One region of the Kitasatospora sp. NPDC096077 genome, then DNA from elsewhere that is predicted to be linked to it. Evidence: riboswitches for the same ligand, from Rfam matches in the RefSeq annotation. Region 1 holds a riboswitch; the other holds the start of a gene.

Region 1 (4,599 bases):
CGCTCGCCGCGGACGGCCCTGGTGCCCGGCGCCGTCCTGGCGGCCGTCGGCCTGGGCTGGTTCGCCCTGATCGGCCCGGACGGCACCTTCCTCACCGACGTCCTCGGCCCGTCCCTGGTCACCAGCTTCGGCACCGGACTGGTGCTGGCCCCGGTCGCGGCCGCCGCGACCACCGGCGTGGCCCCCCGCGAGGCCGGTGCGGCCTCCGGACTGCTCAGCAGCTCGCGCCAACTCGGCGGCTGCGTCGGCCTGGCGGTGCTCGCCACCCTCGCCGCCCACCGCACCGGGTCGGCCACCGACCCGGCGGCCCTCGACGACGGGTACGCCCTCGGCCTGGCCGCCGGCGGGGTGCTGTTCGCCCTGGCGGCGGTGGTCGCGATCACCGTGCTGCCGCGCCGCCGGCCGGAACCGCCGGCCCTCCGTCCCACCGTTCCCGCGCAACCCCTCCTGGAAGGAACCCGTTGATGACCACCACCCCCATCACCCCCATCACCGCCGTCGACCTGTTCGCCTCGGCGCTGCAGATCCGCCCCGACGGTGACGTCCGGGCCGCCGAACGCCGGATGAGCGGCGGGGACGCCGACACCTGGCAGGTCGCCACCTTCCACGTGGAGACCGACGCCGACGTCCACGGCGACCACTGGGAGATGCACCCGGCGGCGGACGAGGCGGTCTGCTGCCTGGCCGGCGGCGTCCGGGTGTACTTCCGCCCGGTCGAGGACGGCGCCGAGGAGGAGACGGTACGGCTGCCGGCCGGCAGCGCCGTCGTCGTCCCGCGTGGCCGCTGGCACCGGCTGGAGCTGGACGCCCCCAGCGACCTGATGTCGATCACCCTGCGCGGCGGGACGAAGCTGGAACGGCGCTGACCGGGAAGACCCGCGGGAGAAACGGAGGGCCCGGCGGACAGCACGTCCGCCGGGCCCGTACGCATCGTGTGCGCGTCGTGGGTCAGCCGTCGGCGTCGACCCGGGCGGCCCAGCGCTGCTCGACGTTGCTGAAGCGCCAGTAGGCGAGGGCGCAGGCCCAGACCACCACGAACATGCCGACCAGCAGGTAGCCGACGTTGTCCAGGCTGATCTCGGAGATCCAGCCGGTGACCGGGTCGGTGAGGTCGAGCTTCTCGTGCAGCACGCTGACCAGCTCGATGGTGCCGATGACGAAGGCGACCGCGATGGAGAGCCCGGTGATGGTGAGGTTGTAGTAGACCTTGCGGACCGGGTTGGAGAACGCCCAGTGGTAGGCGAAGTTCATGAAGGTGCCGTCGAGGGTGTCGAACAGGCTCATGCCGCAGGCGAACAGCAGCGGCAGGCAGATGATCGCGTACCAGGGCAGGCCGGAGGCGGCGCCGGAGCCGGCCATGGCCATCAGGGCGACCTCGGTGGCGGTGTCGAAGCCGAGGCCGAACAGCACGCCGACCGGGTACATCTGGCCGGGGCGGCGGATCGACTTGGTGAGCCGGCCGAGGATGCGGTTCATGAAGCCGCGCTCGTCGAGGTGCTTCTCCAGCTGCTTCTCGTCGAACTGGCCGGCCCGCATGGCCTTGTAGACCCGGTAGATCCCGGCGAGCGCGAACAGGTTGAGCGCGGCGATCAGGTAGAGGAAGGTGCCGGAGACGCTGGTGCCGATGACGCCCAGCCACTGGTGGGTGGTGGACTGGTCGTCCACCAGGGTGCCGACGATCTGGGCGCCGCCGGCCACCAGGGCGGCCATCGCCATCACGATGGTGGAGTGGCCGAGTGCGAACCAGAAGCCGACCGACACCGGCCGCTGGCCGTCGGCCATCAACTTGCGGGTGGTGTTGTCGATCGCGGCGATGTGGTCGGCGTCGAAGGCGTGCCGCATGCCGAGGGTGTAGGCGGTGATGCCGAGTCCGACGCCGAAGGTCTGGGTGCCGATGGTGTAGTGGTTCGGGGCGATCAGCACGAACAGCATGCCGAAGGCGACGACGTGCATCGCGATGATCACGCCGAGCAGGGCGGCGGTGCGGACGGTGTCCCCGCGCTGCCAGCGGGGCGGCAGCGGCAGGGCGGATGACGGCGGTTCTTCGGTGAGGGTCATGCGTGCAGGCCTTTCCAGCTCCTCGATGGGGGCGCCCCCCGGGGAACGCGGGGAACACCGTAGGGGCTCGCTCGTTCCATCGACAAGCGTTCGCAGCTGCGAAAAGGTTGCAATAACGCAAAACCGGGACTTCGGGGACGAAGCGCCGCCGGGGTGACGTCGTCTCACCATGCGGACGATTGAGTGATTCTCTGGCCCGGCCCAGCGGGATTGCCTCTAGGGTGGCCGGTACAGCTGGTTCGCCCCGTCCGCCAGGCGGGGCGTCGTAAGAGGGAACCCGGTGAAGCCGTTCGATCGGCCATTCCGGGACTGCCCCGCAGCGGTGAGCGGGAACGACCGCCGTCATACGCACTGGACCCGGGACGGGTCTGGGAAGCGACGGCCAGTAGGTGTCCGACCTCCGTCTCCACGGAGGACGGTCGTGCCCGCGAGTCCGAAGACCTGCCCGCTGTCCGTGCGCGACCGTGTTCGCGCGCGGCCTTCCGGTGACCTCGAGGGCGGGTCGGCGTACATACCAGGCGGAGCCGTACCCGTACGGGCGGTCCGTCCGGTTCGTCACCCCTTCGCGCCTTCGTGCCGTCTCCGGGCACCATGAGGAATCAGGCTCGCGAAGGAGAGTCCCTTGACAGCGAAGTCCGCAGCCGCGGCGACCGTGGCGACCGCTTACGGCTACCCCCGACAGGGCCGTAACCGGGAACTGAAGAAGGCGATCGAGGGGTACTGGAAGGGCGCGGTCACCGCCGAGGCGCTCCAGGCCACCGCCGCCGAACTGCGCCGGGAGAACTGGGCCGCGCTTGCCGAGGCAGGCGTCGGCGAGGTGCCGACCGGTGACTTCTCGTTCTACGACCACGTGCTGGACGCCTCGGTGGCCGTCGGCGCCGTCCCGGCCCGGCACCGGGAGGCGGTCGACGCCGACCCGCTGGACGGCTACTTCGCGATGGCGCGCGGCAACCAGGACGTCGCGCCGCTGGAGATGACCAAGTGGTTCGACACCAACTACCACTACCTGGTACCGGAGTTGGGCCCGGACACCGCCTTCGCGGCGAACCCGGCCAAGCCGGTCGGCGAACTGCGCGAGGCGCTCGCGCTCGGGCACACCGCCCGGCCGGTGCTGGTCGGCCCGATCACCTACCTGCTGCTCGCCAAGCCCGCCCCCGGGGTGGCCGAGGACTTCCAGCCGATCACCCTGCTGGACCGGCTGCTGCCGGTCTACGCCCAGCTGCTGGCCGAGCTCAAGGCCGCCGGCGCCGAGTGGGTGCAGCTGGACGAGCCCGCCCTGGTGCAGGACCGCACCCCGGCCGAACTCAACGCCGCCGCCCGCGCCTACCGTGAGCTCGGCGCCCTCACCGACCGGCCCAAGCTGCTGGTGGCGAGCTACTTCGACCGCCTCGGCGACGCCCTGCCGGTGCTCGCCAAGGCCCCCGTCGAGGGTCTGGCCCTGGACTTCACCGGCCCGGCCGCAGGCAACCTGGACGACCTCGCCGCGGCCGGCGGCCTGCCCGGCAAGCGCCTGGTCGCGGGCGTCGTCGACGGGCGCAACATCTGGATCAACGACCTGGAGAAGTCGCTGGCCACCCTGGCCACCCTGCTCGGCCTCGCCGACCGGGTCGACGTCGCCCCGTCCTGCTCCCTGCTGCACGTGCCGATCGACGCCGCCGCCGAGCGCGACATCGACCCGCAGATCGCCCGCTGGCTCGCCTTCGCCAAGCAGAAGGCCGCCGAGGTCGCGCTGCTGGCCCGCGGCCTGCGCGAGGGCACCGGCGCGATCACCGCCGAACTCGCCGCCAACCGCGCCGACCTGGCCTCCCGCGCCAACTCGCCGATCACCCACGACCCGGCCGTGCGCGCCCGCACCGCCGCCGTCACCGAGGCCGACGCCCGCCGCGCCCAGGCCTACCCGCAGCGGGCCGAGGCCCAGCGCGCCCGGCTCGCCCTGCCGCTGCTGCCGACCACCACCATCGGCTCCTTCCCGCAGACCACCGAGCTGCGGGTGGCCCGCGCCGACCTGACGGCCGGCCGGATCGACGGTGCGGCCTACCGGGAGCGGATGGAGGCCGAGGTCCGCGAGGTGATCGCCTTCCAGGAGAAGGCCGGCCTGGACGTCCTGGTGCACGGCGAGCCCGAGCGCAACGACATGGTCCAGTACTTCGCCGAGCAGCTCACCGGCTACCTGGCCACCCGGCACGGCTGGGTCCAGTCCTACGGCACCCGCTATGTGCGCCCGCCGGTGCTGGCCGGGGACATCTCCCGCCCGCACCCGATGACGGTCGACTGGTTCCGCTACGCCCAGGACCTCACCGAGCGCCCGGTCAAGGGCATGCTCACCGGCCCGGTCACCATGCTCGCCTGGTCCTTCGTCCGCGACGACCAGCCGCTCGGCGAGACCGCCCGGCAGGTCGCCCTCGCCCTGCGCGACGAGGTCGCCGACCTGGAGGCGGCCGGCGCCGCGGTCGTCCAGGTCGACGAGCCGGCCCTGCGCGAGACCCTGCCGCTGCGGGCCGACGCCCGCCCGGCCTACCTGGACTGGGCCACCGAGTCCTT
Region 2 (4,599 bases), on a different contig from region 1:
GTGGGCCGAGACACCGACCCCGCCGCCCATCACGATGCCGCTCATCACGGCGACGTAGGGCTTGGGGTAGCGGGCGATCCGGGCGTTGAGCCGGTACTCGTCGCGCCAGAACTCCTCGACGGCGCCCGGGTCGCCGCCGGTGGCGGCGCGGTGGATGGCCACGATGTCGCCGCCGGCGCAGAAGGCGCGCTCGCCGGCCCCGGTGACGACGACGGTGTCGACCTTCCCGTCGTCCTCCCAGGCGTCCAGGGCGTCCGAGATCCGCCGCACCATGCCGTGGGTGAGGGCGTTGAGGGCGCCCGGGCGGTTGAGGACGATCAGACCGGCCCGCCCCTCCCGGTGGACCAGGACCTCGTCGATGTCGTTCCCGGTCATCACGCGGCCCCGATCAGGCCGCGGGCCACGATGACGCGCATGATCTCGTTGGTCCCTTCCAGGATCTGGTGCACCCGCAGGTCGCGGACGATCTTCTCGATGCCGTACTCGGCCAGGTAGCCGTAGCCGCCGTGGAGTTGCAGCGCCTCGTTGGCCACCTCGAAGCCGGTGTCGGTGGCGTACCGCTTGGCCATCGCGCACAGCTGCGGGGCCCGCCGGTCGCCCCGGTCCAGGGCCGCGGCGGCCCGCCAGACCAGCGCCCGGGCGGCCTCCAACTCGGTGGCCATGTCGGCGAGTCGGAACTGCAGCGCCTGGGCGTGCAGCAGTCGGGCACCGAAGGCCTCGCGCTCGGCGAGGTAGGCGGTGGTCCGGTCCAGGGCGTTCTGGGCGCCGCCGAGCGAGCAGGCGGCGATGCCGAGCCGGCCGCCGTTGAGGCCGGCCATGGCGATCCGGAAGCCCTCGCCCTCGCCGCCGAGCAGCCGGTCGGCGGGCAGCCGGACGCCGTCCAGCAGCACCTGGCGGGTGGGCTGGGCGTTCCAGCCCATCTTCTTCTCGTTCGGGCCGAAGGACAGCCCCGGGTCGTCCCGCTCCACCACGAAGGCGGAGACCCCGCCGGGGCCCGGGCCGCCGGTGCGCGCCATCACGATGTACAGCTGCGCGGCGCCCGCGCCCGAGATGAACTGCTTGACGCCGTCCAGCACCCAGTGGTCGCCGTCCCGGACGGCCCGGGTGGCGAGCGCGGCGGCGTCGGAGCCGGCGCCGGGCTCGGTCAGGCAGTAGCTGCCCAGGTGTTCGGCCGTGCAGAGTGCGGGCAGCCAGCGGTGGCGCTGGGCCTCGCTGCCGTAGCGGTCGACCATCCAGCCGACCATGTTGTGGATGGACAGGTAGGCGGCGATGGACGGGCAGCCGGTGGCCAGCGCCTCGAAGGCCACCACGCCGTCCAGCCGGGAGAGTTCGGAGCCGCCGGCGTCCTCGCGGACGTACACCCCGGCGAGACCGAGGTCGGCGGCCTTGCGCAGCACGTCCACCGGGAAGTGCTTGGCCTGGTCCCACTCCACCGCGTGCGGGGCCAGGTGTTCGGCGGCGAAGGCCTGCACGGCCTCCGCGATCGCCACCTGATCCTCCGTCAAATCGCTTGCGTGCACGGTGTTCACCCCATCGTCGGCATGGTGAAGCTCGCCCCCTCCTTGACCCCGGAGGGCCAGCGGGAGGTGACGGTGCGGGTACGGGTGTAGAAGCGGATCGAGTCCGGTCCGTGCTGGTTGAGGTCGCCGAAGGCGGAGCGCTTCCAGCCGCCGAAGGTGTGGTAGGCGATCGGCACCGGAATCGGCACGTTGACGCCGACCATGCCGGTGTTCACCCGGCGGGCGAAGTCCCGGGCGGTGTCGCCGTCCCGGGTGTAGATGGCCACGCCGTTGCCGAACTCGTGCTCGCTGGGCAGCCGCAGCGCCTCCTCGTAGTCGGCGGCACGGACCACGGTGAGCACCGGGCCGAAGATCTCCTCGCGGTGGATCCGCATGTCGGGCGTCACCCGGTCGAACAGCGAGGCGCCCAGGAAGTAGCCGTCCTCGTGCCCTTCGAGCCGGAAGTCCCGCCCGTCCACGACCAGTTCGGCGCCCTCCTGGACACCGATCTCCAGGTAGCCGCGGACCCGCTCGACCGCGTCCGCGCCGACCAGCGGGCCGAAGTCGGCCGCCGGGTCGTCCGAGCGGCCCACCTTGAGCGCACCGATCCGCTCGACCAGCTTGGCCACCAGGGCGTCCGCGGTCTCCTCCCCCACCGGGACGGCCACCGAGATCGCCATGCAGCGCTCGCCCGCGGAGCCGTACCCGGCGCCGATCAGCGCGTCGGCGGCCTGGTCGAGGTCGGCGTCCGGCATCACGATCATGTGGTTCTTGGCACCGCCGAAGCACTGCGCCCGCTTGCCGTGCGCGGCCGCGGTGGCGTACACGTACTGGGCGATCGGGGTGGAGCCGACGAAGCCGACCGCCTGCACCCGCGGGTCCTCCAGCAGGGTGTCCACGGCCTCCTTGCCGCCGTTGACCACGTTGAGCACGCCCGGCGGCAGCCCGGCCTCCAGGAACAGTTCGGCGAGGCGCAGCGGCACCGAGGGGTCCCGCTCGGAGGGCTTGAGCACGAAGGCGTTGCCGCAGGCCAGCGCGGGCGCGGCCTTCCAGAGCGGGATCATCGCCGGGAAGTTGAACGGCGTGATGCCGGCGACCACGCCCAGCGGCTGGCGCATCGAGTAGACGTCGATGCCGGTGCCGGCGTTGTCGGAGAACTCGCCCTTCAGCAGGTGCGGGATCCCGGCGGCGAACTCCACGACCTCCAGGCCGCGCTGGATGTCCCCGTGGGCGTCGGCGACGGTCTTGCCGTGCTCGGCGGAGAGCAGCCGGGCCAGTTCCTCCTTCTCCCGGTCGACCAGCTGCAGGAAACGCAGCAGCACCCGGGCCCGCTTCTGCGGGTTCCAGGCCGCCCACTCGGGCTGCGCCTGGGCGGCGTCGGCGATCACCGCCTCGACCTCGGCGCGGTCGGCCAGCGGCACCCGGGCCTGCACCCGGCCGGTGTTGGGGTCGAAGACGTCGCCGAAGCGGCCGGACGTGCCGGCGACGCGCTTGCCGCCGATGAAGTGGGTCAGTTCTCGGACCATCGGTTCCTTCTCTCATCACGGGTGGGGAGAGGAGGAATGGAGCACCCACCGCCGTCGCCGCGGGGCCGGGCGTACGGTCGTACGCCGGTGCGGCGGGCGGTGGTTGACGGACCGTCAGGGGCGATGGGCCCCGGCGGTCGGAAGCACGGCAGCGGAGCGGAAACAGCGGCCCGGAGTCATGCGTGTCGTCTCCATCCTCGTGGAAAACACGGAACACCCGCGGCCGGTATCCTGACTCCCGGATCCACGCCCGCCCCCAGGCCTTCCCGGCTGGCTGCCAGTGGCCGTCGTTGTGAGGACGAACTCCCCGGTCACAGTGGCGGGACCGTGCCGGATTCACACCGACTTCCCTGACACCGCGGACCTGTCTCCGAGAATATAGTTGGACGTCCTAGTAAGTCCAGGGTCCCCGCCGACCCGGTGGTGGCGACAGGGGCCGCGGCAGCGGAAAGGCCGGTGCGGGAGGACCTGCCTCCCGCACCGGCCTTCGACAGGCCCTTAGGCCGAGGTACCCGCGTCACCGCCGCGGCCGCGGCGGCCGAGCAGCAGACCCGCCGCAGTGCCGAGCACGCCGACCACGATGCCCGCGATGCCCAGGCCCCGGGCGGTCGAGTCACTGCTGCTCGCCGCGGCGGCCGCCGTGGTGGTGGTGCCGCCGGTAGCTGCCGGGGCCGGCTTGGCGCCCGCGGCGGCACTGGGTGCCGCGCTCGGGGAGTCCCCGTCGTCGGCGGTCGCCGCCGTCAGGGTGAGCACCGGGGCCGGGTTCTTCGGCTCCGGCTGGCCGGCCTGGGGCTCCTCGATCCAGCGCACCACATTGCCGTCGCTGTACGTCTGGAGGGCCTTGAAGACCACCTTGTCGGTGCCCTCGGGCAGGGCGCCGAACTCGACGGTGAAGTCCTGGTAGTGCCCGGGGGCGATCTGGCCGCCGGTCCAGACGATCTGCGAGACCACGTCCGTGACGTCACCGTCGTCGGTGTGGATCGGGGTGGCCAGCTTGGTCGTGGTGATCTTGTCGGTCCAGCCCGGCACCGGCGCGACCAGGGCGGACGGGACCGGGTGGTCGGTCGGGAAGTCGATCTCCACCTTGACCGTGCTGTTGTTGTCGTCCTCGTTCGGCACCCGGAACGCGAAGGTCTGGTCGGTGGTGTTCTTCGGGACGCTGGACGGGTCCACGATGACGTGCGCGGAGGCGGTGGTGGCGGCGGCCACTACGGTCGCGGCCGCCACGGCGGAGGCGGCGGCGAGGCGGAGCACGGCGGAAGTCCTCATGGGTCGGGTGTTCTCCAGGGGAGGGCACGCGCGCGGCGTGCGGCGGTCGGTCAGGGGTCGGGGCGGGCGGCCGTGGCCCCGGGGAACCCGGTCAGCCGGCCGCACACCACGGCGGACCGCGCCTGACCACCACGTGCCGGAGCACCCCCGACCGGGCCCGGCCCGAGCGGTCCGGACCGGTGGCCCGGCAGAGCGCACCCGCCCCGGAGCGGCCGTCCAGCCCGTCCCGCAGCGCCGCGAACAGGCCCGGCACACCGAGGAACCGGGCCGCCCGGGCCCGCCCGGCCGCGGCGGCGGTCCGGGCC

What was found. Region 1 has a riboswitch for cobalamin ahead of metE (5-methyltetrahydropteroyltriglutamate--homocysteine S-methyltransferase). Riboswitches for the same ligand answer to the same signal wherever they lie in the genome.
Region 2: another riboswitch for cobalamin. It lies ahead of ABTZ03_RS41315 (CoA-acylating methylmalonate-semialdehyde dehydrogenase); the one in region 1 lies ahead of metE (5-methyltetrahydropteroyltriglutamate--homocysteine S-methyltransferase).

What each region holds. Positions count from the first base shown of each region.
Region 1 is NZ_JBEOSV010000101.1:19,390-23,988, forward strand. It holds partial or broken gene ABTZ03_RS41690 (MFS transporter) at 1-465, shown strand, start outside; gene ABTZ03_RS41695 (cupin domain-containing protein) at 465-866, shown strand; gene nicT (Nickel transporter NicT) at 949-2,058, opposite strand; cobalamin riboswitch at 2,277-2,521, shown strand; partial or broken gene metE (5-methyltetrahydropteroyltriglutamate--homocysteine S-methyltransferase) at 2,681-4,599, shown strand, end outside.
Region 2 is NZ_JBEOSV010000098.1:12,029-16,627, forward strand. It holds gene ABTZ03_RS41305 (enoyl-CoA hydratase/isomerase family protein) at 1-375, opposite strand, end outside; gene ABTZ03_RS41310 (acyl-CoA dehydrogenase family protein) at 375-1,520, opposite strand; gene ABTZ03_RS41315 (CoA-acylating methylmalonate-semialdehyde dehydrogenase) at 1,526-3,025, opposite strand; cobalamin riboswitch at 3,230-3,401, opposite strand; gene ABTZ03_RS41320 (YcnI family copper-binding membrane protein) at 3,524-4,294, opposite strand; gene ABTZ03_RS41325 (hypothetical protein) at 4,386-4,599, opposite strand, start outside.